4 regions of the Neorhizobium sp. T6_25 genome follow, and region 3 is predicted to be linked to each of the others. Evidence: riboswitches for the same ligand, from Rfam matches in the RefSeq annotation. Region 3 holds a riboswitch; each other region holds the start of a gene.

Region 1 (7,916 bases), on a different contig from region 3:
TATGCGAACCGCTTTGGGGATACCAATCCGGAATATCTGGATCTGGCGAAGGCCTTCAATTTCAATACCGACGGTACCGTCGCCGCCGGCCAGGCCCAGGACGAATTGCAGACCAGCTCCACCCGCAGCAACTACATGAGCCGCTGGGACGACAAGCAGGAAGCGGATCTCGACAAGGCCATCAAGTTCTACAAGCTCGACCTTGCCGCCGTGAAGACGCTTGACGACTTCCTGAGCAAGGACGCCCAGGACTCTTACGAGTTCGCTCTGGAGGCGGTTGGCCTCGACCCGGCGACCGTTTCGAAACTGACGATCAAAAGCGCCCTGAAAAGCGACCTTTCCGATCCGAACAGCTACATCTACAAGCTGAAGGACGAACGTTTTATCTCGCTTGCGAAGCTTTTCAATTTCGACAGCAAGGGCGGCGTCACGCGGCAGGTGCTGCTCCAGTCCAATGCGGCGATCACCAACGTCGCCAAGGACTATATCCTGCGCAAAAGCCGGTTCATGGAAGGCGACGAACTCAAGGCGGCCAGGGCGAAGGCCCAGACCGAGGCGAAATATTATACCGACGCGATGCAGCGTATCGGCAGCCGCGACGAGCTGCTCGCCGACCGCAAGACGCTCGACATTCTGCTGATCTCCAAGGGGATAGATCCTTCCACGGTCACCAACGACTTTTTGAAGGAGGCTTTCAACTCGGATCCCGCCGATCCCGAGAGCTTCGTCAATACCCAGACGGACAAGCGGTTTGCACAGATCGTCGGCACCTTCAATTTCGATGCCAAGGGCGAGATCGACCGCAGCTCGGCAGGCGAGGCTCAGAACGGTGGCGAAGTTGTCGCGACCCAGGACCTTTACGTCCGCCAGATGCTCGAAACCCAGCAGGGCGAGGAAAATCCGGGCGTCCGCCTCGCGCTTTATTTCGAGCGCATGTCCGACAGCATCACCGACCCTTACGTGATCCTCGGCGACGAGGCGCTGATGGAGTTCTTCCGGATCACCTTCAGCCTACCCCCGGAAATCGGCAACATGGATGTCGATCAGCAGGCCAAGATAGTCGAGAAAAAGCTCGATCTCGAGGACCTGGCCGATCCGGAAAAGGTGAAGAAATTGGTGCAGCGCTTCACGATCATGTACGATCTGGAGAACAGCGTGAATACGGCATCGGCGGTGAGCATCCTAAGCGGAGGCGGCGGCTCGGCGGGCATAAGCTCGGATACGCTGTGGGCATTGTCCCAGATCAGGATGAGCTGAGCGCGAACCGCTCTTCTCAGGCGTCGTCGCTCTTGTCGGCCGTCTCGAAGTGCGGATCGGCGTTCGATTCGAGCCAGTCGAGGTCTGCGCGCATGGCGTCGCGGCTTGCCTTTTCCATCCGCCGGTAGCGGGACAGCAGTTCCTGGCCGAATTCGGTCAGGCCCGCACCCCCGCCGCTTTTCCCGCCATGGCGGGTAAAGATCGCCGGCTCCTTGAACATCCGGTTGATTTCGTCTCCGAGCAGCCACGCCCGCCGGTAGGACATGCCGATCGAGGCGCCCGCCGCCCGGATCGAGCCGTGTTCGGCGATCAGTTCCAGAAGCTGCGCCTTGCCCGGACCGAGCCGCACGCCATTGTCGAGGTCGATTCGTATAGTGGTCTTCGACGGCTGGCTCATGGAATGACCACGACCTTGCCGGGGTTCATGATCCCGGCTGGATCGAACGCCTGCTTGATGCGCCGCATCAGGTCCATCTCGATCGGCGAGCGGATATGGGCAAGCTCGTCGCGCTTCAATTGACCGATGCCGTGTTCGGCCGAAATGGACCCACCGGCGGCGAGTACGATGCCGTGGACGATCGCGTTGATTTCCCGCCAGCGGCCGATGAAGGCTGCCTTGTCGGCGGCCATGTCGGCGCTGATCGGCTGCGAGATGTTGTAGTGGATGTTGCCGTCGCCGAGATGGCCGAAGGCGCAGACCCGGGCGCCCGGCATGGCTGCCAGCACCGCCTGCTCGGCTTCTGCCATGAAGGCTGGAATTTTCGAGACCGGCACCGACACGTCGTGCTTGATCGAGCCGCCTTCGGGTTTCTGCGCGTCCGACATGCTTTCGCGCATGTGCCAGAGCGCCTTCTGTTGCGCAACGGAGGAGGCAATCACGGCGTCACGGATGAGGCTGGCCTCGAAACCCTGTTCGAGCAGCGATTGCACCATGGAGCTGGCCGTCTCGGCGGAATCGGAGGTCGAGATGTCGATCAGCGCGTACCACGGATGCGGTTCGGAGAGCGGATCGCGCACGCCCTCTATATGCCGGGTGACGAATTCGATGCCGATGCGCGGCATCAGCTCGAAACCGGTCAGCGCCGTGCCGCAGAGGTTCGAGGCCCGCTCGAAGAGTTTTAACGCGTCTGCCGGCGAGTTGAGGCCGGCAAGTGCGACCTGATGCCCGACCGGCTGCGGAAAGAGTTTCAGCACTGCGCCGGTAATGATGCCGAGCGTGCCCTCCGCGCCGATGAACAGGTCGCGCAGGTCGTAACCGGTATTGTCCTTCTTGAGCCGGCGCAGGCCGTTCCAGATCTCGCCGGTTGGCAGCACCACTTCGAGCCCGAGGCAGAGCTGGCGAGTATTGCCATAGGCGAGCACGGCGGTGCCGCCGGCATTGGTGGAAAGATTGCCGCCGATGCGGCAGGATCCTTCCGAGCCGAGCGACAGCGGAAACAGTCGGTCGACGGCTTCTGCCGCCTTCTGCACGTCGGCGAGGATGGCGCCGGCATCGGCGACCAGCACGTTGGCGACCGGATCGACATCGCGGATGCGGTTCATCCGTTCGAGCGAGACGATCAGGTCGTTGCCGCCGGTACGCGGAGTTTGCCCCCCGACGAGGCCGGTATTGCCGGTTTGCGGCACGATCGGCGTGCCGGTCTCGCTTGCAAGCTTCAGGATCGCCGACACTTCCTCGACCGACCCTGGCTTCAGGAGCATAGGCGAAGAACCCTTGTAGAGCCCGCGGCCCTCGACGAGATGCTGCGCAAGATCGTTCGCGTCGCGCAGGACGTGGTTCTCACCGACGATCGCCGCGAAGCGGTCGAGAAGCTCTGGATTCGGCCCTGAAATGTCCATCGGCGTCTCCTCCTCTTTGTCCCGTCTTATTCCCGCGGGGCGGCCGCCCTCGCCAGCCGGTCATTGATCGCTTCCCCGAGCCCATGGTCGGGAATGGGCGTGACGGCGATGCTGGCGGCACCGGTGGCGTCGGCGCGCTTCAGGTAATCGAACAGATTTGCCGCCGCCTGCGCAAGGTCGCCGGACGGGCTCAGGTCAAAAACCGCCGCGGCGAGTTCCATTCCCTTCACCGGAGCGGAGCCGAGCCGAATCAACGCCTCGCCGGCCTCGACATGGTCGGCGTTGAGCCTCACCGCTGCACCGGGCGCATAATGAGAGGCCAGCATACCCGGAGCCTCGATGATCGCCGCCGGTCCCTCAGGCCGGATCACCGCAAGACCGGTTGCCGTCTCGATCTCTTCCGCGGCCACCCCGCCCGGTCTCAGCAGCCGGATCACGCCGTTCTCGACGCGGACGATGGTCGATTCGACACCGACCGGAGCCGCACCGCCGTCGATGATCAATGCCAGCTTCTCGCCCAGGTCGTCGGCCACGTGGCGCGCGCTGGTCGGGCTCACCTTGCCGGACGTGTTGGCGCTGGGGGCCGCGAGCGGTTTGCCGAAGGCGCGGATCAGATCGGAAGCGAAACCCTTGGGAAGCCGGATGCCGACCGTATCGAGCCCGGCCGTCGCCAGTGCATGGATGCCGCTTTCGGGCTTCAGGGGAAGGATTAGGGTGAGGGGCCCCGGCCAGAAGGCTTCGGCAAGCCTGCGCGAGATCGGATCGAAGTCGGCATAACGCTCGGCCATGTCGAGATCCGACATGTGGCAGATCAGCGGGTTGAAGCGCGGCCGGCCCTTGGTCTCGTAGATGCGGGTGATGGCGGCGGGATTGGTGGCGTCGGCCGCAAGTCCGTAGACCGTCTCGGTCGGGATCGCCACGGGAAGGCCGTCGCCAAGGACGGTGCAGGCTTGGGCAAGCGCACCGTCGTGATCCCGGGTGATGTCGATGATTTGAGCCGTCATATCCGCCCGTCAATAACGCGGACCCGGGCGTCTTCAAAGCTTTTTGATGATCTCGCGGAGCATTTCGTTGGAAGTGCCAAGCATCAGGACATTCTTGATGGCTTCCATCGGATCATTGGTCTGGAACAGAAGGCCGTTCTTGCGGATCGTGCGGTTGATCTGCAGCGGCTGACCCGCCTCGCGTTCGACAGCGACGGCAAAATACATGCGCGAATAGGCCGGGCTGATATGTTCGAAGAACGTCTCTTCCTCGCCGATCTTGGAGAAGAAGTTGGCGATATAGAACGACCAGCTTACCGGGCCGCCGCGTGGAAGAAACGTTCTTGCCGCGGTGACATGGCAATAGCCGAGATGCGGCCGTTCATCGAGCGTGTGGTGGAAGATGATCTTCGGAAACTTGATCGAGCGATGGAAGGAGTTGATCCGGTTGTGGCTCGTCTCGCCGGCCGCCTCGAGCCTTTTGCCCGTGCGCTCGGCGACTTCGTTATGGGTGAGATAGCGGCGCTCTTCCGGCAGCCAGATCGGATTGTAGCGGGCGATGCGCCCCGTCCGGAGAAATTCGGAATGGGAAGCAGTCTTCACCACCACCGGCGCCGGAGGCGGTGGTGGAGGAGCTTTGTAGTAACGGATCTTTCCCTTGGCCTGCACGGTGGCATCGCTCCCATTCACGCCGGGATTTTATGGCTTATCCCTTAATGACAGGTTTCGCTTTCGCGGGGCTGGAGTGTTGCATTTTGGGCCGTTTCGCCGCTGTCGCCAACGCGGTTGCCGATGTCGCAATGTCGCCTATGCGACACGCTCGCTCGATGATTATATCCGCCTCGATCTTGAGGTGCCGCCTGACTAGGGAAGGCGGAGAATTGGGAAGCCGGCAGGGGTCTTTAGAAACCCTAATCCGGCGCTGCCCCCGCAACGGTGGTGGAGCAACAAAGCTTGGTAGAGGCCACTGGGAAAGAGCCGAAAAGGCCGCCCGGGAAGGCGCCGAGCCCGTCCCGCAACGGACAGCTCCTGAGCCCGGAAACCAGCCTTGGGATCAAAAATGACGACCGGACGCGGCGGGCGTTCGGGACAGGGTGTTGGGGTGGGCCTTGAAGGCCGGCCGGCATTTCCATGTCCTTCCGCTGTCCACATTGACGAGGAAGATAATATGGAAATTCGCAATCAGGCCCTGCGGCAGCTCAAGAACCGTCGTGAAGGCTTCAGCCTCGAACAACCCTTCTATACCGATCCCGCCTATTTCAAGCTCGATCTGGAAATGATCTGGTATCGCGACTGGCTGTTCGTCGGGCATGATTGCGAGCTGCCGAAGGCGGGAGCCTATTTCACCCTGCAGATCGGCGATTATCCGGTCGTCGTCGTGCGCGGCCGCGACAACCAGATTCGGGCGCTGCACAATACCTGCCGCCATCGCGGCAGCCGCGTCTGCACCAAGGAGCATGGCTCGGCGGTCCGGCTCGTCTGTCCCTACCATCAATGGACCTACGAGCTGGACGGCTCGCTTCTGGTCGGCCGCCAGATGGGCCAGGACTTCGACAAGACCCAGTTCAGCATGAAGAAGGTCCATTGCGAAAGCGTGGCGGGCTTTATCTTCATCTGCCTTGCCAACGAGGCGCCGGATTTCGCGCCGGTTCGTGCGGCGATCGAGCCCTATATGGCCCCGCATCGCCTCTCGGAAGCCAAGGTCGCGCACCAGTCGACGATTATCGAGAAGGGCAACTGGAAGCTCGTCTGGGAAAACAACCGCGAGTGCTACCACTGCGCCGCCAACCACCCGGAGCTCTGCCGCACCTATCCGGAATCGCCGACTGCGACCGGCGTCCAGGGTGCCAAGGACGATCCGGTCATCGCCGCCCATTGGCAGCGTTGCGAGGAGGCCGGGTTGCCGAGCGAGTTCCGCATGGACGAGACCGGCCAGTTCCGCGTCGCGCGCATGCCGCTGATCGAGGATGCCGAGAGTTATACGATGAGCGGCCGCAACGCCGTGCAGCGCAAACTCTCCGAGGACGTGACGATCAACTCGATCGGCACCATGCTGCTCTTCCACTATCCGAGCAGCTGGAACCACATTCTCGGCGACCATGCGATCTCGTTCCGCGTCACCCCGCTCGGGCCGGAGGAAACGGCGGTCACCACAAAATGGCTGGTTCACAAGGATGCGGTCGAGGGCGTCGACTACAATCTCGAAGAACTGACCCATGTCTGGAACATGACCAACGACCAGGACCGCCAGATCGTCGAGGAAAACGCCTTCGGCATCCGCTCGCCCGCTTATGAGCCGGGTCCCTATTCGCCACATCACGAAGGCGGAGTCATGCAGTTCGTCGAATGGTATTCGAACTTCATGGTCAACCGGCTGCAGGGCGATCAGGCGCAACTTTCGATCGTCGCCTGATCGCCAATTCGTGATCCGCGCCAGGTGCCCCGCCCGGAACGGAATCTCACATCCGCCGTTGTTTTCTCATTGAAAATCAGAATGAGGAAAACGCCTAAGATGAATGCTCTTCGTTTGCGCCTGACGGCAGTGGCAGTCGCCGTCGCGACCATGTTCGCCGGTGTCGTCCCTGTACAGGCAGTTCAGATGCCGGCGCCCCCGGCCGGCCTTTCGGCCGCCGGCGATATCACCAACGTCCAGTACCGTCGCGACTTCCGGCGTGACCGCTATGGCTGGTATCGCGGCCACCGCGGTTATCGCGATCGCCGGCCCGGCTACCGTTATTACAACGGGTTCTGGTTCCCGCTCGCCGCCTTCGGCGCCGGTGCCATCATCGGTGGCGCCATACAGGCCGACCGGGGCGGTTATTCGAGCCGTCACGTCGCCTGGTGTGAAAGCCGCTATCGCAGCTATCGCGCCTGGGACGATACCTATTCGCCGCGCGCCGGCGTGCGGGCACGCTGCATCTCGCCTTACAGGTAAGCAAGCGTTGACCATCCCTCCGCCAAGCCCGGTCGCGGCATATGCCGCGGCCGGGCTTGCTTCGTCGCGGCGCACGTTAATTGCGCATTCAGGATGAACTTCCTAAGGTCGCGGCAAAATTGAAATCCACTGCATACTGAAATAATTGGCTGTCGAAAATTGAAACATAGACAAGGGATCTGGGGACTTAACATGACTCTTTTGAAGAAGATCGCGGTTGCTGGCATCTCCGCTGCCGTTCTTGCCGGCTCTCTAATGCCGGCGCAGGCGATGCCGCTGCCGTCCGCTCCGACCGCCGGGATCGAAACGGGCGCCAACGCCGACGTGACCCTCATCCAGTACCGTCGCCATGGCGGCGGCTGGTATGGCGGGCATCGCGGTTATCGCGACTACCGTCCGGGTTATCGCCGCCATAACGGCTACTGGTTCCCGCTGGCGGCATTCGGTGCCGGCGCCCTGATCGGCGGCGCCATCGCCGCCCAGCCGCGTTATGCCGAGCCGGCTCCAGCCTATGGCGGCGACGATATCAATCCGCGCCACTATGAATGGTGCACCGATCGCTATCGTTCCTACGACGCCTATTCGAACTCGTTCCAGCCGAACTACGGCCCGCGCCAGACCTGCTATTCGCCTTATTTCTAAGAGCCCCCGGCAGGCACCATCCCACCCGTCCGGTATCGACCCCGGGCGGGTTTCGTTTGTCGAGCGGTCAGAGAATGCCGGTGCGCTTCAACAGCCACCAGGCGGCAAGCACCGAAATGCCGATCAAGCCGAAGGCGTAGGCCGTCCCGCCGGAGCCCCCTTCGAAGGGCAGCGAGGAGGTGTTCATTCCGAAAAAGCCGGTGACCAAAGTCGGCGGCAGCAGGAACGCGGTCATCAGCGACAGGATGTAGAGGTGACGG
Region 2 (7,916 bases), on a different contig from region 3:
ATGACCGCAAATTAGCTGCTGTTGCTTTGGGTCGTTTGATGTAATGAGGGGTTTCTCCTTTCGACCCCTCAAAGACAGAACAAGCAAGCCAGGAGGAAACATGAACGCGCAGGATAAACCGAAGTCGCCGGCCATGCCGGTCAGCGGCGATCTCGACGAGCAGGCGCTGTTCTTCCACCGCTATCCGCGGCCCGGCAAGCTGGAGATCCAGGCGACCAAGCCGCTCGGCAACCAGCGCGATCTGGCCCTTGCCTATTCTCCGGGCGTTGCAGCCCCATGTCTGGCGATCCGCGACAACCCGGACTTGGCCGCGGACTATACCGCCCGCGCCAACCTCGTCGCTGTCGTCTCCAACGGTTCGGCCGTGCTTGGGCTCGGCAATATCGGTCCGCTGGCCTCCAAGCCGGTCATGGAAGGCAAGGCCGTCCTCTTCAAGAAGTTCGCCGGCATCGATGTGTTCGACATCGAGATCGACGCGCCCGGCATCGAGGCGATGGTCTCAACCGTTTCGGCGCTCGAGCCGACCTTCGGCGGCATCAACCTCGAAGACATCAAGTCTCCGGAATGTTTCGAAGTCGAACGCCGGCTGCGCGAAAAGATGAACATCCCGGTCTTCCACGACGACCAGCACGGCACGGCGATCATCGTCGCCGCCGCAGTCCTGAACGGGCTGGAACTCGCCGGCAAGAACATCGCCGACGTAAAAATCGTGACCTCGGGCGCAGGTGCCGCAGCACTCGCCTGCCTGCATCTCCTCGTTTCGCTCGGCGCGAAGAAAGAAAATATCTGGGTCCACGACATCGAAGGCCTCGTCTATGACGGGCGCAATACGCTGATGGACGAGTGGAAGGAAATCTACACCCAGAAGTCAGACAAGCGTGTGCTTGCCGACAGCATCGGCGGTGCCGACGTGTTTCTCGGTCTGTCCGCCGCGGGTGTACTGAAGCCCGAACTCCTGGCACAGATGGCCGAAAAGCCCCTGATCATGGCGCTTGCCAATCCGACGCCGGAAATCATGCCCGAGCTTGCCCGCGCCGCCCGTCCCGACGCGATGATCTGCACCGGCCGTTCGGACTTCCCGAACCAGGTCAACAACGTGCTGTGCTTCCCCTACATCTTCCGCGGCGCGCTCGATTGTGGCGCCCGGACGATCAACGAGGAAATGAAGATGGCGGCGGTCAAGGCGATCGCGGCGCTTGCCCGCGAGGAAGTCTCCGACGTCGCGGCACGCGCTTATTCCGGCGAGTCGCCGATTTTTGGCGCAGACTATCTGATCCCCTCGCCCTTCGATCCACGCCTCATCCTGCGCATTGCGCCTGCGGTCGCAAAGGCAGCGGCCGAGACCGGCGTCGCCGCGCGGCCGATCCAGGATTTCGAGGCCTATCTCGACCAGCTGAACCGCTTCGTCTGGCGCTCTGGTTTCGTCATGAAGCCGATCTTCAGCGCCGCCAAGGTTTCCGAAAAGAACCGCGTGATCTTCGCCGAGGGCGAGGACGAACGCGTATTGCGCGCCGCGCAGGTTCTGCTGGAGGAAAAGACGGCAACCCCGATCCTGATCGGCCGTCCTTCGGTCATCGAGGCGCGACTGGCGCGTTTCGGCATCCGTATCCGGCCGAATGTGGATTTCGCGGTGGTCAACCCGGAAGACGATCCGCGCTATCGGGACTATGTCGATGAATATTTCACCCTGGTCGGTCGCGAAGGTATCAATCCGGAAGCGGCACGCACCATCGTGCGCACCAACAATACGGTAATCGGTGCACTGGCGGTCAAGCGCGGTGATGCGGACGCGCTGATCTGCGGCGTCGAGGGCCGTTACGACAAGCATCTCAGCGACGTAAACCAGATCATCGGCAAGCGGCCGGGTGTCTGCGCCTTCTCGGGCCTCAGCCTGGTCATCTCCCAGCGCGGCGCGATGTTCTTCACCGACACGTTCGTCAACTACAACCCATCCGCGCAGGAGATCGCCGAGATCACCATTCTGGCGGCAGAGGAAATCCGCCGGTTCGGCATAGCCCCGAAGGCTGCGCTGATCTGCCACTCGAACTTCGGCTCGCGCGATTCCGAAAGCGCCCAGAAGATGCGGGCTGCCCTGAAGCTGGTCCGCCAGCGGGCGCCGGAGCTGGAAGTGGACGGCGAAATGCAGGGTGGCTCGGCATTGTCGGAAACGCTGCGCAAGCGGGCCATGCCGGACAGTTCGCTGACCGGCGAAGCCAACCTGCTGGTTTTCCCGAATCTCGATGCGGCAAACATCTCGCTCGGTCTGGTCCGCAACCTCACGGACGCACTGCATGTCGGCCCGATTCTTCTCGGGGCGGCCCAGCCGGCGCATATCCTGTCGTCCTCGGTGACGTCTCGCGGCGTGGTGAACATGGCGGCGCTCGCCGTCGTGGAAGCCTCGCAGCCAAATCTGCAGATTCTATCCTGAGTTGCCAATCTTCTCATGCTTTGGCGCGAGCGCCGTTCGGGGCTCGAACGGCGCTTGGGATCGATTTCACCGTGCGGTGATCGCGGCTTTATGAGATTATCAACCGGCACGTTCCATGATGCCATCTCCCATTTGGAGAGGATGCCGGAATTGCCAATACCGCTTCGCGGCCTGCTGACCATACCGCTCTTGCTTCTGCCTGCCGCAGCGCTGGCGGGGGACCCTGCCGTTTGTGCAGCCCTTTACCGGAAACTTGGAAACAGCCCGCAGATCATCGGCAACACGTCTGCAGCGCGCAGCTACGCCCAGCAGCTTGGCGAATACAATGCCGATATCCGGGAATTGCGGGTCGACATGCGCCGCGCCGGCTGCGGCAATGGCAGCGTGGTGGTTCTGGGTGGCCCGAATGCCGAGGTCTGCGGCCAGATGCGGGATGCGCTGGAAAGAATGGAACAGAGCCGCGACGCGCTGGCGGCGGAACGGAACAGTTCGCGGCAGATGATCCTGCCCTCGGAAGAGCGGAATGCCATTCTCGCCGCCATTCGCGAACAGCGCTGCATCCCCTCCTTCGAGCCGCTGCCGCCTGTTGTCGATGACCGCCGAAAGGTGCCGGGCATCGAACTTCCGAGAGAAGAGCAGCCCTATTCCGGGATCACCAAGCTGCAGACCCGCCCGCAAAAGCCGCAGGCCGCGGTCCAGCCGCCCGCTCCACCGCCGCAGGAGCGGCCATACGATCCAAACAAGAAGGTGCGCACCGTCGGGCCGGCTTTCCTGCCCGAAGCGGATATCGACCTCAGCAATCCGAAATCGGCAGGACCGCAGCCGCAGCAGTGATCAACGGTTATCCCAGCGATCCTGAAAGATCAGCTCCTCCAGCGCCAACCGCTGGCGCCAGCCCTTGAGCGCCAATTCCGGCTCGGCATAGAGTTGATCGACATAACCGAGGCATAGCCACGCGACGATCTCGACGCGGTCGGGAACGCCCAGCAGCGCACGCACGTCCTCCTCGCGAAAAATGCTGACCCAACCGACACCGACGCCCTCGGCCCTTGCCGCAAGCCACAGGTTCTGCACGGCGCAGACCGTCGAATAGACGTCCATGCGCGGATTGTGGGTGCGGCCGAGCACCACCGGGCCGGCACGATCCGGATCGCAGGTGACGCAGATCGAGAGCGGCGCCTTGACGATGCCTTCGAGCTTGAGGCTGCGATAAAGGTCGCGGCTCTCCTCCGGAAACATCTCCACGGCTTCGTCATTGGCGCGCGAAAAGGCGGCACGAGCCGCCTCCCGCAGCGCCGGATCGCGGATGAGGATGAAGTTCCAGGGCTGCATGAAGCCGACCGAGGGTGCCGAATGCGCGGCGCCCAGCAGCCGCTTTACCAGGTCGTCCGGCAGCGGATCGGGCAAGAACTGGTCGCGCACGTCGCGGCGCGTCTCGATCGCCCTGTAGACGGCCGCACGCTCGGCCTTCGAAAATTCACCGGCAGGCAGCAAGGCATGCGCGAAAGGATCAGGTTGCATCGTTTGTCCCCAACAATGCCGTTGCTCCCTTGCCTTTCAGAAGCAAGGAGAGGTCCGAAACCTTTCCGCCGTCCGCGCGGGGTCGGTCTATCGTGTCAGGCCGGTCTTCTGACTTGGCTTCATCCGCCTCAACCGCCGCCTTCCCGGTTTCCCAGTGGCTTATCCTGCGGCCGAGCATCCACCTCACAGCGTTGGGCACGTTCCGGTTCCACCCCGGATTCCCGATTCTCCGGCTTGTCGCCGGCACCTGACGGGATCGGTTATGCCCTCACGCCATCCTCGGCGCAAGGCGCTCATGCGACGGGAAAATAGCGCACATAGGCAAACTCATCGCCATCAGGCGACCAATTCGGCGAGTTCATCGTGCCCTGCCCGCCGAAGAGCTCGAAAAGCGTTTCGACATTGCCGCCGTCCATGTCCATCAGCCTGATGCGGACGTCGAGATCGCGCGGGTGATCGAAGACATCGGCATCGTAGGAGACAAAGACGAGCTTGTCACCCTTCGGTGACGGATGCGGAAACCAGTCGCCGTAACCGCCGTCGGTGATCCGCTCGGCCATGCCGCCGGCGGCCGGAACGCGCCAGATCTGCGTCAGCCCGCTGCGACTGGAATTGAAATAGATCCATTTCCCATCCGGCGAATAGTCCGGCCCGTCATTGCGGCCCTCGCCGAATGTCAGCCGCGTCTCTGCGCCACCTTCGATGCCGATCGTATAGATGTCGAACTCGTCGCCGCGGATGCCGCAATAGGCGAAGCTTTTTCCGTCAGGCGACCAGCCATGCCAGTAGGACGGCAGGTTCCGGGTCACCAGCCTCGGCACGCCGCCACCGGCGGCGGAAAGCACATAGATCGCCGACTTGCCGAACTCCACCTTGTCGGAGATGGCGATCAGCGAACCGTCCGGCGAAATGCCGTGGTCGTTGTTGCATTGGCGGGCAAAGCCGGTATCGACCAGTTCAGGCCCGTCATCACCCTCCGGTGACAGACGATAGATCAGGCCCTCGCTGTTGAGCATCAGGTAACGCCCGTCGGGCGACCAGTTGGGCGCCTCGAACAGAGCTTCCGTCTGCCAGACCACCCGCATCGTCCTCGTCCGGATATTGAAGATCTCGACCGAGCTGCGCAGGGCCATGATCCTCTCCTACCGATCGCGGAACCGGTTGGTGATCGGATAACGCCGATCGCGGCCGAAGTTCTTCTTGGTGATCTTGACGCCCGGTGCCGACTGGCGCCGCTTGTATTCAGCGAGATAGAGCAGGTGCTCGATCCGGTGAACGGTTGCGATGTCGTGGCCGCGGGCAACGATCTCCTCGGTCCCCATTTCCAACTCGACCAGGCATTCGAGGATATCGTCGAGCACCGGATAGGGCGGCAGCGAATCCTGGTCGGTCTGGTTGGGTCTGAGTTCCGCGGACGGAGCCTTGGAGATGATGTTCTTCGGGATCACCTCGCCGCTGGGGCCGAGAGCTGTCGGCGGCAGGTGTTGGTTGCGCCAGGCGGCCAGCGCATAGACCTGCATCTTGTAGAGATCCTTGATCGGGTTGAAGCCGCCATTCATGTCGCCGTAGAGGGTCGCGTAGCCGACCGACATTTCCGACTTGTTGCCGGTCGTTACCACCATCGAACCGAACTTGTTGGAGATCGCCATCAGGATCGTGCCGCGCGCGCGGCTCTGGAGGTTTTCCTCGGTGATGCCCTCGTCGGTTCCTTCGAACAGCTCCGCCAGCGCCGACGAAAAACCGTCCACCGGCTCGGCGATCTGCACGATATCGTAGCGGCAGCCGAGCGCCTTGGCGCAATCGGCCGCGTCCTTCAGCGAATCCTCTGACGTATAGCGGTAAGGCAGCATCACCGTGCGCACCCTCTCCTCGCCCAGCGCATCGACGGCGATCGCCGCGCAGATGGCGCTGTCGATGCCGCCCGACAGGCCGAGCACGACCGACTTGAAGCCGTTCTTGTTGACGTAATCTCGAAACCCCAGGAGGCAGGCGCGATAATCCGCCTCCTCCTTTTCCGGAATGCGGGCCATCGGCCCGCGGGCGCAATGCCAGGTCTCGCCAATCCGTCTCCATTCGGTGACGGCGACGGCCGGCTCGAACTGGCTCATCTGGAAGGCAAGCGACTTGTCGGTGTTGAAGCCGAAGCTTGCGCCGTCGAAGACCAGTTCGTCCTGACCGCCGAGCTGGGCGGCATAGACCATCGGCAGGCCGGTCTCAATCACCTGCTTCAGAACGACCTGATGGCGGATATCCACCTTGCCGCGATAATAGGGCGAACCGTTCGGCACGAGCAGGATTTCCGCCCCGCTTTCCGAGAGCGTCTCGCAGACGCCGAGATCGCCCCAGATATCCTCGCAGATCGGGATGCCGAGCCGGACGCCGCGGAAATTGACGGGGCCTGGCATCTCTCCGGCGATGAAGACCCGCTTCTCGTCGAACTCGCCATAGTTCGGCAGGTCGATCTTGTCGCGCACCGCGATCACCTTGCCGCCGTCGAGCACGGCGATCGAATTGTGCCGGCCTTCCGCGCCCTGACGCGGGAAGCCGATGATGACGCCGGGGCCGCCGTCTGCCGTATCGGCCGCAAGCTCCTCCACCGCCTTCAGGCAGGCGTTGAGGAAAGCCGGTTTCAGGACGAGGTCTTCCGGCGGATAACCGGACAGGAAGAGCTCGGTGAACAGGATGAGATCCGCCTCTTCGCGGGCGGCATCCTTTCGGGCTTCTCGGGCCAGCGCCAGATTGCCGGCGATATCGCCGACGGTCGGGTTGAGTTGGGCGACGGCGATGCGGAAAGTCTGGCTGATGTCCTGGGTCATGGTACCGATTTAGCGCCAGCCGTCGGTGGCGGCAACGTTGTTCCGAGAGTTTTTTATGGTTCAGGCGGATGCGGGGCGATCGCCCGGATAATGCGGCACGCTGTCCTCGGGCAATTGGTAGAAATCCCCCTTGTCGGCGCAATAGATATGCTCGCCCATGACAAGCCCGCTCGGCTGATCGAAAGCGCCCGCCAGGATCGAAATGCTCGCCGCGCCCTCCTCCTGCCAGAACAGCGCGGAGCCGCATTGCGAGCAGAAGCCGCGCCGCGCCTCGTCGCTGGCGCGATACCAGCTCAGCGCCTCCTCGCCTTCGAGCGTCATGTTCTCGACGCGAACGCTGGTCGCCGCGTAATAAAGCCCGGTCTGGCGGCGGCATTGCGAACAATGGCAGGCCGTGACCGTCCGCAGCGGACCCACCGTCTCAAACCGGATCTCGCCGCACAGGCAACGACCACTGTTCTTCTGCTCCATGCACCATCCTCAACGAAGCGACGGCCGAGTGTCGCGAGCGCGGGCCGCGAGGTCAAATCTATTCCGCTGATGATGATCATCAATGGAAGCCATATCAAGATGCAGAAAGGCCGGCGTCACCGCCGGCCTTCTTCGATTTTCAGCGATGATGCGCGGCGGTTCAGCCGTTGACAACCATCCGCTTTTCGTCGCGGCCGCTCTTCATCCGCTCAGCGAGCAGGAAGGCGAGCTCCAAGGCCTGGTCGGCGTTGAGGCGCGGGTCGCAATGGGTGTGGTAGCGGTCCTGCAGGTCGCCGGCCGAGACCGCACGAGCACCGCCGGTGCATTCGGTGACGTCCTTGCCGGTCATCTCGATATGGATGCCGCCCGGATGGGTGCCTTCCGCACGATGGATCTGGAAGAAGCTTTCGACTTCCGACAGGATCCGGTCGAACGGCCGGGTCTTGTAGTTGTTGAGCGTGATCGTGTTGCCGTGCATCGGATCGCAGGACCAGACGACTTTCCTGCCCTCCCGCTCGACAGCGCGGATCAGCTTCGGCAGCGCGTCGGCGACCTTGTCGTAACCGAAACGGCAGATCAGCGTCAGACGACCGGCTTCGTTCGTCGGGTTGAGCGCGTCGATCAATTCGATCAGGTTGTCGGCCTGCAGCGACGGACCACACTTGAGGCCGATCGGGTTC
Region 3 (7,916 bases):
ACAAGCTTCGCCGGAGATCCGGCAGAAGCTTCCTCGCCAGCGCGGAACTTTTCGCGGACGACCCCGGCAAGCGCGCCGAGCACCGCCCAGAACACCAGGTTGGTGGCATAGACGGCGTTGACGAAGCGGGCATGGAGATCCATCGGGACCGCCGTTTCATGGCTTGGCGGCAGCGGCGCGCCGACCAGATGCGGGGCGATCAGCAGCACGATCGCAAGCGCTGCGAACACGGCCGAGCGGGTATAGGCGAGCAGGCCGAGACCCACTGCCGTGCAGACCGCCGTCGAGACCCACCAGATCTGGCGCGGGCCGAGTTCCGCAGCCGGCATGCCGGGCAGTTCCGGCGGCAGGCCGAGGCCGGGCGCGAGAATGACGGCGAGGAAGCCGGCAATGCCGAACATCAGGCCGCCGCGCCAGCCCTTGAAGCCGCTGAACGCTTCCGAGGCGGCAACGAGGACAAGTGCAAAACCGATAGCCGACAGCATGTCGGCGGCAGCAGTATAGATGAAACGCTCGAAGCCATCGGCGGGAGCCCAGGCTTCCTCACCGTGGTGATGCTCGGCGGCGGATGCCGTGGCACCTGCGGCCGGTGCAGCATCATGGCTGTGGCCCGCCTCGGGCGCGGCATTCTCGAACACTTCCGCCTGCAGGATCAGCGGCACGGTGGAGAAGCTCTGCATCACGGTCAGCAGCAGTCCGGACAAAAGCCCGGCGATCACCGCCGTGAAGACGATGTTGCGAAACAACGACATTGGGGAGAACTCCTCAGTGGCAGGGGAAGGCGAGCGAGTGGCGCGTGTCATGCGCGGCGTTATGGACGACTTCCAGATGCGAGAAGCCGACAAAGCCGACGATGAACAGGCCGAGCAAGGCCGTCATGCTGAGGGGAATGATTTTCGAAGCGGAGAGGCTGACTGCAGCTGCAGCAGAATTCGTAACCATGGTCTCGTCCTTTCGCCCTCCACCCGAGGGCCGTTCACGTTCTTTGCCGCCTCTGGCAGGTCTCCTGGCTCGCGGATCGGACGCCTTCTCCCGCCTTCCCAGGATACCGTTGGCCGGATTTCCCAGTGGCTTGACGGCCGGACGGCCGTTTTGGTCGAAGACTTTCCGCTTACAGTTGCGGGGGCAGCCGCGGGTTGGACGGCAGAAATCCGTCGCACCGCATTCCCTCTAAAACCCTTTCGGGCACCATAGGCTCGGTCACTATAGACGAATTCGGCGTGACGGCAATCGCCTTTGCGACGCATTGACATGGGCCTGCGACCGGGCTTAGTTGAAGAGAGATGGTCCCTTTCCGGCAACGGGGAGGGCTAAGAGAGAATGCGGTGCGATCCCTTTTCAGGATCAATGCCGCGGCTGCCCCCGCAACTGTAGGCGGCGAGCCATTGCCTAAAACGGCCATTTGGCCGTCAAGCCACTGGGAAATCCGGCCAACGGTATCCTGGGAAGGCGGGCAAATGGCGATGACCCGCGAGCCAGGAGACCTGCCGTCCGATTAATTTTGCTTCACCGGGCGGGGTGCTCCGGAGGAAGTTTCTCGATCACCGCAGAGGGATTTCGACCTTCTGCTCCGCGCCCCGATTTTTTCGACCCCGGCGGGAACGCGGCTGACCGATGAGTGACCACCGACCAGATGATCCGGCAACCGCCGGCCCGGCAGATGTGACGATTTTCGTCTGCACCAATTGCCGTGATGCGTCCGACGGCGAAATCCGGCCGGGCATCGCACTGATCGCGGCGCTGCGCGAGGCAGCAAGCGGCAAGCCGCTCGCGGTAAAGCCGGTCACCTGCCTTGCCAATTGCGAAAAAAGCCCGAGTGCCGCGTTTAATCACAAGAGCGGCTGGTCCTATGTCTTCGGCCACCTGTCGCTCGACAATGTCGAGGATATCGTCACCGGCGCGATGATGCTGGCCGAGGACGAACGCGGCTTCCTTCCCCTTCGCGGCCGCCCGACCTGCCTGCGCGGCAAGGGCATGACGGCCCGTATTCCACCCTTTCATCACCACGAGGACATGCCATCATGAGCGTTTCGTTCGACCGCGTTCCCTGCACCGTCGTTACCGGGTTCTTAGGCGCCGGCAAGACCACGCTGATCCGCAACCTGATCGAAAACTTGAAGGGCAAGCGGCTGGCGATCATCGTCAACGAATTCGGCGATGTGGGCATCGACGGAGACGTCCTGAAGGGCTGCGGCATCGAAAGCTGCCCGGAAGACAACATCATCGAGCTTGCCAACGGCTGCATCTGCTGCACCGTGGCGGACGATTTCGTGCCGGCGATCGACCGGATCCTGGCGATCGAACCTCGCGTCGATCACATTCTCATCGAGACCTCCGGCCTCGCGCTGCCGAAGCCCCTCGTCCAGGCCTTCCAGTGGCCTGACGTTAAAGCCCGAGTGACCGTCGACGCGGTGATTGCCGTGGTCGACGGACTGGCACTCGCCGAAGGCCGCGTCGCCGACGATCACGAGGCGCTGGAAGCGCAGCGCGACGCGGACGGTTCGATCGACCATGACGATCCGGTCGAGGAAGTGTTCGAGGACCAGGTGGCTTGCGCCGACATGATCGTGCTCACCAAGAGCGACCTCCTGGATGCCGCCGGCCTCGCGACCGCCAGGGATCGCGTGTCCGCGCATCTGCCGCGTGCCGTGAAGATCGTCTCGGCCGCCAACGGCGCCATCGATCCGGCCGTGCTGATCGGCCTCGGCCTTGCCGTCGAGGACGATATCGAGAACCGCAAGACGCACCATGACGACGAACTCGACCACGATCACGACGATTTCGACAGCTTCGTCGTCGATCTGGCCACAGTCACGGATGCCGAACAGCTCGCCGCCCGCATCTCCGCCACGGCGGAGGCCGGAAACGTGCTGCGTATAAAAGGCTTCGTGGAAGTCGCGAACAAGCCGATGCGCCTGCAGGTTCAGGCGGTAGGATCGCGCGTGAACCATTATTTCGACCGCGCCTGGGCACCCGGCGAAGCGCGGACAAGCCGCCTTGTCGTGATCGGCGAAAAAGGCATCGACCGCGCCGCGATCGAAAGGATGCTGGCCGCGTAAGAAGGCCCCGAGGGAAGGATGCACATACTCGCCACCACATCGTCGTCGCTTGACGACCTCATCGAACCGGTCGACCTCAATCAGTCGCCGGCCGATGTGGTGGTGCTGTCCTTTTCCGGCAGCGACCTGAACGGCCTTTCCGCCGTCTGGGGTTCGAATCTGCCGAGCCTGCGGCTGACCAGCCTCTCCGATCTCCGCCATCCGATGTCCGTCGATCTCTGGATCGAGAAGACAGCGGCCCATGCCAAGATCATCCTGGTGCGCATTCTCGGCGGTTACGATCGCTGGGCTTATGGCGTCGAGGAACTTTCGCGCATGGCGAAGCGGAAAAAGATCGCGCTGGCGCTGCTGCCCGGCGAATGCAGCATCCGCGACGAACGACTGATCACGGCCTCGACCGTTTCGGAAGACCGGATCGCCGGCATCCTGAGCTGCTTCCGCGAAGGCGGGCCGGCCAACATGCGGCTTCTCGCGAGGTTGCTGACGACGCTGGCCGAGGGCAAAACGGAAACGCTGCCGCAGGCAGCCCCGGTGCCGAAGGCCGGCTATTACGCACCCGGAACAGGCATCGTCGAGGCCAACGACCTGCTGGCCCGTTTTGCGCCGGACGCGCCGCGCTTGCCGATCCTGTTCTATCGCTCCATGCTGCTTGCGAATGACGCGGCGCCGATCGACGCGCTGTTCGAAGCGCTGAAAAAGCGCGGTTTTGCACCTGTGCCGATCTTCGTCGGGGGTCTGAAGGAGCCAGATGCACTGGCCTTCGTCGAACAGGCGGTCTCGGACCTGAAATCCGCGGCCATCCTTTCCGCCACCGCCTTTGCCAGCGGTACGGATGGCAAAGGCGAAACGATTTTCGACCGCACCGGCGTGCCGGTCTTCCAGATCGTTGTCGCCACGACCCACCGCGATGGCTGGGCCGAGAACCGGCGCGGCCTCAACCCTGCCGACCTCGCCATGCACGTCGTCCTGCCGGAGCTCGACGGACGCATCCTGGCCGGCGCGATCTCCTTCAAGGCAGGCGAAAGCTCCGCCAACCTCGTCAACCAGCCGGAACCGGACCGGATCGAACAGGTCGTCGAGCGTATCGCCGCCTTCCTCCGGCTGAAAACCACGCCACGGCCCGAGCGCAAGATCGTCATCCTTATGCCGGACTACCCGAGCGCACCGGGCCGTACCGGTTATGCCGTGGGTCTGGACGTGCCGCAGAGCGTGATCGGGATACTGCACGAACTATCGGTAGCCGGCTACGGTGTTTCAGACATCCCCGAGACTCCGCGTGATCTCCTGGACCGCCTAAGTGCCAAATCCGCCGGCCACGCACGCTCCGCCTACGATCCCCTACCCGTTGCAGAGGCGGCGTGGGGCGAGCCCGAAGCCGATGAAGACCTCAGGGACGGCGCTTTCCGTTTCCGCGCCGCGAGCTTCGGCAATATCACCGTCGCGCTCGCGCCCGATCGCGGCCGCAATGCCGATCGCCGCGCCGACTATCACAGCCCGGACCTCCCCCCGCGCCACGCGCTGATCGCCTTCGGCCAATGGATGCGCGAAACGCTCGGCGCGCATGCGATCGTCCATGTCGGCGCGCATGGGACACTCGAATGGCTGCCAGGCAAGACCGTGGCGCTGTCGAAGGATTGTTTTCCGGAGATCGTTACCCGCGGCCTGCCGGTCATCTATCCCTTCATCGTCTCCAATCCGGGCGAGGCGGCGGTCGCCAAACGGCGGATCGCTGCTGTCACCATCGGCCATCTGCCGCCGGTCCTGGCCGGCGCCGGTCTTTCCGACGAACAGAAGAAGCTGGAACTGCTGGTCGACGAATATGCGCAGGCCGACGGCCTCGATCGCCGCCGCCGCGACCGGCTGGCCAAGCTGATCGTCGAAACCGCCCGCGACACCGGACTGGCCGGCGAGGCCGGCGTTTCGAACAGTGACGATCCGGATGCGGCGCTGACCCGCATCGACGCATTTCTCTGCGATCTCAAGGATTTTTCGATCAAGGACGGCCAGCACGTTTTCGGGCAGGTGGCGCCCGGCGATGACGATACGCTGCGCGTCCAAAGCGCCGAGACCGAACGACAGGCACTTCTCGACGCTCTCGACGGCAAGCACATCCGCCCAGGCCCATCCGGTGCCCCGGCCCGCGGCCGCCGCGACGTGATGCCGACCGGCCGCAACCTGTTCGCCAGCGATCCGCGCACGCTGCCGACGCCGACCGCCTTCGAACTCGGCAAGCGTGCGGCCGACGAAATCCTGCGGCGTTATCTCCAGGATCACGGCGACTGGCCGAAAAGCCTCGTCTTCGACCTCTGGGGCAGCGCGTCCCTGCGCAGTGGCGGCGAGGAAGTCGCCCAGGTTCTGGCGCTGATGGGGGCGAGACCCGTGCAGGATATGGCGACAGGCCGTGTCACCGGTATCGAAGTCCTGCCGCCGGCAGCGCTCGGCCGCCCGCGCATCGACGTGACGCTCAGGATCTCCGGCCTGTTCCGCGACATGTTTCCCGCCCTGATCGCCCTGCTCGACGCCGCGATGCGCGCCATTGCCAGCCGCGAGGAAGCGCCGGGCGACAATCCTCTCGCCGAAGAGACACAAACGCTCGGGCACGTACCGTCCCGCATCTTCGGTTCGGCACCGGGCACCTACGGCTCCGGCATCGAGGAAAAGCTCGCAGGCGGAACCTGGGCGGAACGCGAGGAACTGGGCCGCCTCTATCTCGATGCGACAAGCCATTCCTTCGGCGGCGCAGAGGGCGATGCCAGCCACGTGCCCGGCAAGTTCGCGAACCGCATCGGCACAGCCGATCTGCTGGTCCATACGGGCGACGATCCGGGCCGCGACCTGCTGGACGGCTCGGCCGATGTCGCCTTCATCGGCGGCTTTGCGGCGGCTGTCGCGGCACTCGGCGGTAAGGCGGATGTGATCGCACTCGACACGACCGATCCGCAAAAACCCCGCGCCCGTTCGATTTCCGAAGCGGTAACCCGCGTGGTGCGCGCCCGCGCTGTCAATCCACGCTTCATCACCGGTCAGATGCGCCACGGTCCGCGCGGCGCAGCGGAACTGGTGGAGACGGTCGACCGCCTGATCGGTTTTGCCGAAACCACCCATGCCATTCCGCAATCGCTGATCGAAGCGACCTACGACGCCTATCTTGGCGATGAAAAGGTCCGCGACTTCCTGCTGAGCCAGAATCCCGAAGGCGCCCGCTTCATGGCCAAGCGTTTCCGCTCGGCCCTTCGCCGTGGCCTCTGGCATCCCCGCCGCAACGCGGTGGATGCCGAGCTCGAAATGCTCACCCGGGAGAAGGTCGCATGACGGCGCTCTCCCTCGACCGAAGCACGCTGGATATGCGCCGCGGCGCCTGCCCCGCCCTCTCCGCCCCGATGCAGACCGGCGACGGGCTCCTTGCCCGCGTCGCGTTGATCGATGTCATCACGCCGGGACAACTGGCGGAGCTCTGCCGGCTGGCGCGGCGCCATGGCAACGGCATTCTCGATATTTCCGCCCGCGGCAACCTGCAGGTCCGGGGACTGAGCGAGGCCTCGGCTCCCCTCCTCGATGCCGATGTGCGCGCGCTGAACCTGCCGCTTCGCGAGGGACTTGCTGTCGAAACTCCGCCGCTGGCGGGGATGGACGATACCGAGATCGCCGATCCGCGCGCCATAGCCGAGGCGATCCGGCAAGGTGCGCGCGACATCCTCGGCCTTGCTCCAAAGATGTCGGTGGTGGTTGACGGTAGCGGACGGCTCAGGCTTTCCGATCTCCTGGCCGATATCCGGCTCACCGCCGTTTCCGGCGATGAAGGCATCCACTGGACCCTGCTTTTGGGCGGGACCGAGACAACCGGCCGTGTTTTCAATGTTTTGCGTGAAACAGATGCCGTCTCCGCGACGCTGGCGCTGCTTCGAAAGCTCGGCGAAAAGGGACAGAAGGCGAGGGGACGCGATCTCGCCGCCGGCTTGCCCACGAACGATGTGCCCAGCCGGCCAGCCTCGCCTTTCGGCACCTTCCGCCTCTCCAAAGATCTTTTCGCGGCAGGCATCGGCCCGGCCTTCGGTCAGGCAAACGCCGAGGACCTGATCGCTCTTTGCGACGAATCCGAGCGACTGGGAATACAGTCCCTGAAACCGGCCCTCGACCATTCGCTCCTGTTCTTTGGCCCTCAAACTGCCTGCGAAGCGCTCACCGCTTTTGCCGGCAGCAATGGCTTCGTCACCTCGCCGAGCGATCCGCGTTCGGCGATTGCCGCTTGTCCCGGAGGCCCCGCCTGCAATTCCGCAACCGTCGCCACCCATGAACTCGGCGCCAAAGCGGCGGAAGAGTGCCGCGATCTGCTGGACGGCTCGTTCAAGCTGCACGTGACCGGCTGCCCGAAGGGCTGCGCCCATCCGCAGCCGTCAGCGCTTGCACTCTGCGGGACGGCTGACGGCCTTTCGCTCATCGCCGGAGGAAAAGCGGCTGACGAGCCCTTTGCCTCGGTCGCTTTTGCCGATACCAACAACTCCCTTCGCCGCATCGCCGATCTTGTCCGAGACGAAAGGCGCGCCGGCGAAAATTCCGCCGCCTGCCTCGCCCGTCTGGGACCGCGCCGGCTTGCTGCGGCCGTTACGTCAGGAAGACCATGAACAGTTACGATTACATTCGCGAAGGCGACGCGATCTACGAAAAGTCCTTCGCGATCATCCGCGAGGAAGCGGATCTCTCGCCTTTTTCGTCGGAACAGGCCGAGATCGCGGTGCGCATGATCCATGCCTGCGGGCTGGTCGAGGCGGCTCAGTATTTCCGGTTTTCCAAGGATTTCATCGCCCAGGCACGCGGCGCGCTGCATGCCGGCAAGCCGATCTACTGCGACGCCGAGAT
Region 4 (7,916 bases), on a different contig from region 3:
ATGCTGGTCCCCTGGGCGGGAGCCTGCAGCCACAGCGCTGCGCCGCCGCCGAACCAATTGGTGCATGTGGTCGCTGCCGAGCCGTTCCACCTCTCGCGAGTCTATGAGGTCGTCACCGTGACGGGAAATCTGCGGCCCGGTTTGGACAAGACCCAACTCTTCATCATGGACGGGGTCCGCGTCCTCGACTACGGCTACAGCATGAGCCAGGCCCAGGTGGCGAAGGCGACGGGCTTGGTGGACCCGGACCTGAAGACCATCTCGCCACTCGGGGTTCTTGCGCGATAGGTGAGCCGCCACCGCTGACGGCGGCAGGGTCCTCCATTCTCCCTGGTGGGTGTGAAAGCCGGGCCTTCGGCCAGCGTCACGCTCGATCATTATCAAAAAAACCGTTGAGCAAGACGGTGACCAGGGCGATCGCGACGCCTGGCCAGATCATCAGCATTGGGTGGTCGAAAATGAACATGCGGTACTCAAAGAGCATCGATCCCCAATCCGGCTTGGAGGGGTCGGCCCCGAGACCGATGAAGGCGAGCGAGGCATAGGCGACCGCCGCAAGTCCCGCCTGGTTGCCGACATAGGCGAACATCAGGGGCAGGGTGTTGGGCAGTAGATGCCGGGCGATCATCCGCAAGGGTCCAACGCCCAGGCTCCTCGCCGCCAGGATGAACGGCCGGCCAAGCACCCGCTGACTGAGCGAATGCGCAAGCAGGGCATGCGGACCGATGCCGGCCAGGCCCAGCGCCAGTCCGGCACTGAGCGGCGACAGGCCGAAAATCGCGGCCGCCGTTAGGGCGACGATGAGCGTCGGCACCATGACGAAGAACTCGCAAAAGCGCAGGATCACCGTTTCGCGCCAGCCGCCAAGGACGGAGGCGGTGGTGCCCAGCAGGGTACCAAACAAAAAGCCTATGGCACCGACCGAGAGGACGACGCAGGCCGTCCGCCACCCGCCGGCCATGATCCGGGACAGAAGATCGCGACCGAGATGATCGGTACCGAGCAGATGGCTGGCGGTCATGCCGGAATGACGGGCAAGCATGTCCACCGCATCGGGATCATATGGCTGCCAAAAGCCGCCGGCACAGAGACAAACGGCGAGCGCCGCGAGCATGATCAGCCGGGGCATCAGGCGAGACGCGGATCGAGAAGGCGCATGGCCAGATTGGCGCCGGCATTCATCACAAGCATCCAGATCGCAATGACCATGACATAGGCCTGCAGCACCATCTGGTCGCGTGCCGCGATGCTCTGCACCAGGAACTGGCTGATGCCGGCAAGGCCGAAGAGGATTTCCATGGTCGCGGTGCTGCCGATCACCCAGCCCGCTTCGGAACGGACTGCCGACAAGAGAGTATAGAGCGCGCTGCGGTGGCCATGCCCCCAGAGCGCCTGCTTTTCCGACAGGCCCTTGGCAAGTGCCGTGCGGAAATGCGGCTGCCCGGCGGTCTCCTTCAAGTCGCGCCGATAGACGCGGGAGAGAACAGCAACGGAATGCAGCGCGATCAGCAGGACGGGCAGGACGATCGCGGTCCAATCATTGGCGAAGGGTCTGAGCCAGCGCAGCTGCACGCCGAGCACCCAGAGAAGAACAAGGCCCAGCCAGAAGGCAGGCACCGCCTGGACGAAGACCGACAGAGCCCGGCTCATCCGATCCGCAATACCCCCCGGATAGGCTGCCGAGAAGAACCCGAGCGGAATTGCCAGCCCGATCGCCAGTGCCAGGCCGGCGAGACCGAGCGTCAACGAGACCGGCAACCGCTCGGCGAACTCGGCAGTTACGGGCTCTCCGGTCCGGAAGGAGCGGCCCCAGTCGCCGCCGAGGAAATCCGCCAGCCAATGCAGATACCTGACCGGCAACGGCCGATCGAGCCCCCACTCCGCCCTCAGCGCGGCGACGGTTTCTTCCGTCGCCGGCAGGCTCCAGACGCGAATGGCGATCGCGACGGGATCGGCCGGCATCAAGGTGATGACCGAGAAAGAGGCGAGCCAAACCGCCAGCAACCCTGTTATCGATTGTATGCCGAACCGGGCCAGTCGCATCACGTGGCCCTACTCCGTCTCGCCGATATCGGCGCGCAGGACGTGATAGTCGGATCCCCACGGCTCGTAGTTCTTCAGCCGCTTCGACAGGCCGACATACCACACGGGCGATACCAGGAAGGAGGCGGGCGCATCGGCGAAGATCTTCTGCTGGGCATCCAGCGCGATCGCCACCCGCTTTGCCGGATCGCCCTCGGAAGCAAATCGGTCGAGGATCGCATCGAAATCCGGCGAGGCATATTTCGCATAGTTCAGCGAAGCGCGGCTTCTCAGCATCGAGTTCAGGAAAAAGGCGGCGTCGCCGCTCGGGGCCGTATGCTGCGCCCAGAGCGCAATGTCGAAGTCGCCGGCCGAAGCGACCTGCTGGATGTTCTCCACCACCTGCGTATCGACCGCGATGCCGATCTTGACGAGTTCCGCCTTGACCACCGGCAGCATGGTGACGAGATCGGGGCGCTGCGGGTAGGTGATGACCAGCAGGCGCAGCGGCATGCCGTCCTTTTCGCGCATGCCGCCGCTGCCTCTTGCCCAGCCGGCTTCGTCGAGCAGCGCGCCGGCCCTGGCAAGATCGGTCGGACGGGCCTGCCTGCCGGCAAAGGGGAAATAGGCGGCATAGGCACCGGTCGCGGGTTCGCCGCCGTTGATCGCGGCTGCAAGCTCCTTGCGGTCGAAGGCCAGATCGATCGCCCGGCGTACCTTCACGTCAGCCATCAGCGGCCGGGCGGTGTTGAAGAAAGCAAGATACTGGTATCCGACCGGGAACGACTTGATCGTCAGGTCCGGATTTGTCTTGAGCCGGGTAACGACCTCCGACGGCAAGCCGAAGGCCATGTCGAGTTCGCCTGCTTCCAGCGCCAGCGTCAGGGTCTGGGCATCACCGAACTTGCGGAAATTGACCGGCGAACGCTCATCGGCGCCAGCGAAATGCACGTTGGGCTCCAGCGTGATCGAGGCATCCGTCTTGAAGGCGGAGATCCGGTAAGGACCACTGAAGACGGCATTGCCGGCCTCGGCGGGTTTGTAGGCAATCAGCGGCCATTCGGCGAAGAGCGCCTGAATGAACGGCACCGGCTTTTCGGTCGTCACCTTCAGCGTCAGGTCGTCGACCGCCTCGAAGGTCAGCTTGCCGCCGGTCGCGAGCGTCGCCTTGTTGATGGCGAACGTGGTATCGAAACCGGCTGCCAGTGCCCTGGCGGTGACAGGCGTGCCATCGGAGAACCGGCGGCCTGGTTTCAGGGTCACGGTCCAGGTCAGGTCTGCGATGCGCTCCGCCTTCGCGGCCAGCTCCGGCACGAGCTTGCCGTCCCGATCGACGGTGAAGAGATTCTCGCCGACGCCATGGCTGACCAGCGCCCAGCCGTTCGAGCCCTTGGCCGGGTCCGTGCCGCTGGTGATGTAGGTGGCACCGACGCGAAGCGGCTCGCCTGCGAAGACGGTGCCTGCGGTGGCAAAGGTTGTGGCGGTGAGCCAGGCGGCGGCCAGGCGCGATAAAGTCTGCGACCTCAATTGTCTCTCCTCTTGTTCTGTTCGGATGGGGTGCGAAGCCGCTGCTTGCGGCCTGTTGGATGATAGGCGAAGTCCTCGACGATGCGGCAGCTAAGCGACCAGATTGGACCGCTTGGCGCAGCGAGGGGGTTCCCTGTTCGGTAAAGGCGAAGCGCACCGTTCCGGCCCCGGTCATGCCGGCCGCAAGCTCCGCGAGCCGCTGCATTTCCAGATGCGGTGATGCCGCAAAGGCGGATTTGCCGATCAGGAGGACGGCGCGCCCGGATACGTGCTGGGAAGATAATCCCTGTGTTTTCACTGCCTTCGTCTCACTCAAGGAGGAGCAGCAAAAATGAAGGTTGCGGCAGGCACGATGGCCCGACGAACCGTCATTCCTGTGGCACACCCCGACCACGGAACTTCTATCGTCAGGCAGGTCTCCTGGCTCGCGGGTCAAAGCCGTCATCGCCCGTCTTCCCGGCATTGGCTGCCAGTGACATGTTGGGCGAACGGCTCACCGCTCACAGTTGCGGGACAGCTCCGGTTTTGACCGGATTCCCTCTTAGCTTCCATCGCGAGATGGAAGAACCTTGACGCCGCGAACTTACACTCCCTCTGCCGACTGTCAACGGCGCCGCTTCATGCCGCATCACGCGGCTCGTCGTTCCCAAGGTGCGAAAAGGATCCGGAAGATTCGCCAAAGGTCAGGCAGGAAGACAGGCTGTCGATCAGGCGCCGGCTGCTGCATCGTCATCTCCTGAACGGATCCTGGTCCGGAACTGCCGTGGGAATTCCGGACCCAAACGCTACCGCGTCAATGCGATGCTCCGGAGCCGCCGACGGCAACGATCGTAAAGGGTTTTCCTTCGACGGGAATCGTCCGGACCTCCTTCAGGCTCTCCGTATCGACGACGCGAACCAGCGAGTGCCGCGGATCGGTAATGACGATATGGCCGTCCGCAACGGCAAGACGCGGCCGCGGATCACGCCAATGGCCGTCCTTGCTGTAGGGCTCGGTGACCTTGGCCTTGCGAGCGATCTCGCCCTTGATCACGTCCAGCACATGAAGATCGCCGTCCTCGGTCAGGATGTAGGCATTGCGCGGCGTTGCCGGATCCAGCAGGAAATCGACGCGGCGGGTAGGCAGGGCGATCAGCCGGAAGTGCTCCTCGGCGTCCGGATCGATCAGGACGATTTTGTCCTCGCCGTAGTTGCCGAGGAAGAACTGCATCGCCTTGCCACCAAGCAAGGTCCCGGTGCTGCCCTTTGGCAGGTCTGTCGGGTAAGCGAGCATTTCCAGCTTCGGACCATCAATGCCGCCGGGCCGGGCAACGAGAACGCCTTCCTTGCAACCGAAGGCAACGAGCCGGGCCGAGGTGGCCTCGCCGTGAAGATCGGTGCATTTCGCGACGTCGCCGAGCTGCTTGCCTGCCTCATCGACGACGCGAAGGCCGATCCTCGGCGGCAGTTCGTCGGGCTTGGTTTCGACGTCAGCGTTTGGGACCGACACCAGCACGAAACGACCGATCGTCACCGCTACGCCGTGATGCGGCTTCGTCGTGTCGACTGTCTTCACGTCAGCACTGCCACCGAGAAGAGCGGTTTCGTCGATGATATCCGCCTTGCCGCCTCGATCGTAAAAGAGGATCGCATGGTCGTCATGCGGAACGACGTGGAAAGGACGCTTGCCCTCGAAAGTCACGGGCAACAGCCCGACGTCGGAAACCTCCAGATCCCGATGCTCCCCGTGATCGGAGAAATCGATGCCAGTCCTGATGACGTGCACGATGTCATGATCTGACTGGGTAGCGAATACGGTCTGGCCGGAGGCACTAGCGGTCAGGGCCGCGGGACCCTTGAGGTCATAGCGGCCGAGTTCCTTGCCGTCCTCGAAGTTGATGGCACGCACGACGGGGTTCGTGTGATCGCCGACAAACAGACGCCATGCTTCCTTCGTCTCGTGATCTTCATCGCCAAACGCTCCGGACGCTGCGAAGATCAGGCCTGATGCGACAGCGGCTAGGAGACGGTTTGGAGTGAGGGACAAATTCATGAGGTTCCTTCCTTATTGCTTGAACTGTTGTCGCGCCGAGCGGCTATCCGGAACATGACTTGCCTGCAGATTTACGGCTGCCTCGGTTGCGGGTTTATGCATGTTATATCGTTACATTCAGTATTGAGCGTAATAACATTACATAGGCGGCTGTTGTCAATCCCTGCGATGGTGACATTTGCCTGGTTCACGCTAGCCGTCAGCGCCGGGCAGCTTGCGGGTTTGACGCGGCAGGACAAAAGGACCTCACAGATTGCCTGGCGGCAGTCGGCCTTGCCGTTTGAGGAAAATCCGTCGTTGCTGACATAAAACTCTTACATATCGGGAGGAAATCTGCTGTCGGCAGGCCTCGAGGCCTGGCAAACGGAAGAGGACCTTCTCCGATGACGACATTGCAGCAGGTGGCGACACGAGCCGGATGTTCGCTCGCGACGGCGAGCCGGGCGCTCAGTCGCAACGGCAATGTCAGCGACCGCATGGCCCGCAGGGTTCGCCGCGCGGCGGCAGAGCTCGGGTATCGGCCGATCAATTCAGCGGCCGGCAGACCCGGGCAACGGCCGGTGGTCGGCGTGCTGATCCCCAGCATCACCAATCCCGTCTTCGCCTCGTCGCTTTCCAGCATCCAGAACCGCATGCTGGTTGCCGGCCATGGCGTGCTAATCGCCCAGTCGAACTACGACCCTGCACGCGAGGCGGATGCAGTCGCCTCGCTTCTCAACGACCGGCCGACCGGGCTGATCCTGACCGTCTGCGACCCCGCCACGAGCGTTGCCCTCACATCCTCGCTGCCGCCGACCGTGCTTCTCAACAACATGCCGACCTCGCTGTTTCCTGCCGCCGTGACCGTGGACAATCGCGGTGCCGGCCGGGAGCTGACGCAGATGCTGATCGGTCTCGGCCATCGACGCATCCTGTTCGTCTCCGGAAATTTCGTGGCCTCCGACCGCGCGCGTCGTCGGCATGAGGGTTATCGCGATGCGATGAACAAGAATGGCGTTGAACCGTTGGAAGCGGTCGAGATTTCCTTCCTCAACGGCTATGACCAGCTCGATCTCACCCCGGCGCTCGCGACCGTGTCGCCGACGGCGATCATCGCCTCCAACGATCTTCTTGCACTCGGCGTCATCAGCGCGCTGCGGCGCGAAGGAATTTCCGTACCCCGCGACATCTCCGTCGCCGGTTTCGACGGGATCGCCATCGGGCGGCTGATGGACCCGCCGCTGACGACGGTAGAGATGCCGGATGCGAGCATGGGGGCGGCGGCGGCCTCGCTGCTGCTGGACATGGCCGAGAATGCGGCGCCCCCCCGGCATCTCGACGTTGCCTATATGCTGCGCCGGGGCGGCACAGTGCGGGCAATCCACTAACGCTTCATGCAAAAGGAAAACCGCCGCTTCCGGTCGGAAACGGCGGGTCCATGATGCGATCAAGCTGGGACGGATCTTAGCTGCGCGGCAGCAGGCCCTTCACTTCGGAAGCAGCGTCTTCGAGAGCTTCCTTCGGGGTCGCCTGCTGTTCGACGATGCGCGACAAGTTCTCGACGATCGCCTGGGTGACCTTGACGCCGTTGGTGCCCGGGAAGGCGTACCACGGAACCATGCGGTCCATCTGGCTGAGGCCGGCGACGAAGAGCGGGTTTTCCTTGTAGAAATTGCCGAGATAGTCGGGCGACTTGGCGGCAAGCTCGTTGTTCGGAACGTAGCCGGTGCCCGGAACGACGACCGAGGCGCCATACGGACCGGCGGCGAACTTGGCGAACTTCCAGGCGGCCTGCTGCTTTTCGGCATTGCGGGCGAGGATGACGACGGCATTGCCGCCGGTCGGCAGCTTGCCCTTGACCGGATCGATCAGCGGGATCTGCGCGGTACGTAGGTCGAACTTGTCGCCGACGCTCTTGATCGTGTTGCGCAGCGCGCCGGTCGTCTTGAACTCGATGCCGACCTTGCCGGCAAAGAATGCCTGTTCACCGGCCTGGGCCGTGAAGACCGGCAGGCCGCCCTGCTTGACCATGCGGTCGAGCGTCTCGACAGCCTTCAGGCCTTCCGACCCGGCGAAAGCGACGGACTTTTCGTCAGCGCCCAGCATCTGGCCGCCGGCGCCGAACAGAAGCGCCGAGAACATCCAGTCGTCGCCCTGCCAGCGGAAGTCGATGCCTTCGACGCCGTTGCCGAGCGCCTTGATCTTGGCGCCGAGCGCGATGACTTCGTCCCAGGTCTTCGGGGGCATGTCCGGGTTACCGCCGGCAGCCTTCACGAGGTCGGCATTGTAGTACATGATCGGGTTCGACGTCGCGAAGGCAAGGCCCACCTGCTTGCCCTTGACCTGGGCGAGCTTC

What was found. A riboswitch is a leader RNA that binds a small molecule or an ion and turns the genes downstream of it on or off. The one in region 3 is predicted to bind cobalamin.
Region 1: it holds a riboswitch for cobalamin, as region 3 does, so the genes downstream of both, C5L10_RS09160 (aromatic ring-hydroxylating dioxygenase subunit alpha) here and C5L10_RS16245 (CbtB-domain containing protein) in region 3, are expected to answer to the same signal.
Region 2: it holds a riboswitch for cobalamin, as region 3 does, so the genes downstream of both, bluB (5,6-dimethylbenzimidazole synthase) here and C5L10_RS16245 (CbtB-domain containing protein) in region 3, are expected to answer to the same signal.
Region 4: it holds a riboswitch for cobalamin, as region 3 does, so the genes downstream of both, C5L10_RS01820 (ABC transporter substrate-binding protein) here and C5L10_RS16245 (CbtB-domain containing protein) in region 3, are expected to answer to the same signal.

Annotation. Positions count from the first base shown of each region.
Region 1 covers NZ_PVBL01000005.1:192,430-200,345, forward strand. Annotated here, with positions in the region: gene C5L10_RS09135 (DUF1217 domain-containing protein) at 1-1,257, shown strand, start outside; gene C5L10_RS09140 (winged helix-turn-helix domain-containing protein) at 1,274-1,654, opposite strand; gene C5L10_RS09145 (FAD-binding oxidoreductase) at 1,651-3,096, opposite strand; gene C5L10_RS09150 (L-threonylcarbamoyladenylate synthase) at 3,123-4,100, opposite strand; gene C5L10_RS09155 (DUF6656 family protein) at 4,134-4,748, opposite strand; cobalamin riboswitch at 4,914-5,145, shown strand; gene C5L10_RS09160 (aromatic ring-hydroxylating dioxygenase subunit alpha) at 5,248-6,492, shown strand; gene C5L10_RS09165 (BA14K family protein) at 6,592-7,014, shown strand; gene C5L10_RS09170 (BA14K family protein) at 7,207-7,656, shown strand; gene C5L10_RS09175 (transporter) at 7,724-7,916, opposite strand, start outside.
Region 2 covers NZ_PVBL01000022.1:112,181-120,096, forward strand. Annotated here, with positions in the region: gene C5L10_RS24490 (NADP-dependent malic enzyme) at 101-2,428, shown strand; gene C5L10_RS24495 (hypothetical protein) at 2,570-3,262, shown strand; gene bluB (5,6-dimethylbenzimidazole synthase) at 3,263-3,949, opposite strand; cobalamin riboswitch at 4,030-4,215, opposite strand; gene C5L10_RS24505 (TolB family protein) at 4,243-5,076, opposite strand; gene C5L10_RS24510 (NAD+ synthase) at 5,092-6,765, opposite strand; gene C5L10_RS24515 (GFA family protein) at 6,826-7,236, opposite strand; gene C5L10_RS24520 (class II 3-deoxy-7-phosphoheptulonate synthase) at 7,397-7,916, opposite strand, start outside.
Region 3 covers NZ_PVBL01000010.1:164,820-172,735, reverse strand. Annotated here, with positions in the region: gene C5L10_RS16250 (CbtA family protein) at 1-752, opposite strand, end outside; gene C5L10_RS16245 (CbtB-domain containing protein) at 766-942, opposite strand; cobalamin riboswitch at 979-1,208, opposite strand; cobalamin riboswitch at 1,268-1,507, shown strand; gene C5L10_RS16240 (DUF1636 domain-containing protein) at 1,615-2,025, shown strand; gene cobW (cobalamin biosynthesis protein CobW) at 2,022-3,059, shown strand; gene cobN (cobaltochelatase subunit CobN) at 3,078-6,371, shown strand; gene cobG (precorrin-3B synthase) at 6,368-7,681, shown strand; gene C5L10_RS16220 (precorrin-8X methylmutase) at 7,678-7,916, shown strand, end outside.
Region 4 covers NZ_PVBL01000001.1:401,080-408,995, reverse strand. Annotated here, with positions in the region: gene C5L10_RS01835 (DUF3299 domain-containing protein) at 1-288, shown strand, start outside; gene C5L10_RS01830 (ABC transporter permease) at 365-1,129, opposite strand; gene C5L10_RS01825 (ABC transporter permease) at 1,129-2,043, opposite strand; gene C5L10_RS01820 (ABC transporter substrate-binding protein) at 2,053-3,549, opposite strand; cobalamin riboswitch at 3,942-4,136, opposite strand; gene aztD (zinc metallochaperone AztD) at 4,343-5,581, opposite strand; gene C5L10_RS01805 (substrate-binding domain-containing protein) at 5,965-6,948, shown strand; gene C5L10_RS01800 (ABC transporter substrate-binding protein) at 7,025-7,916, opposite strand, start outside.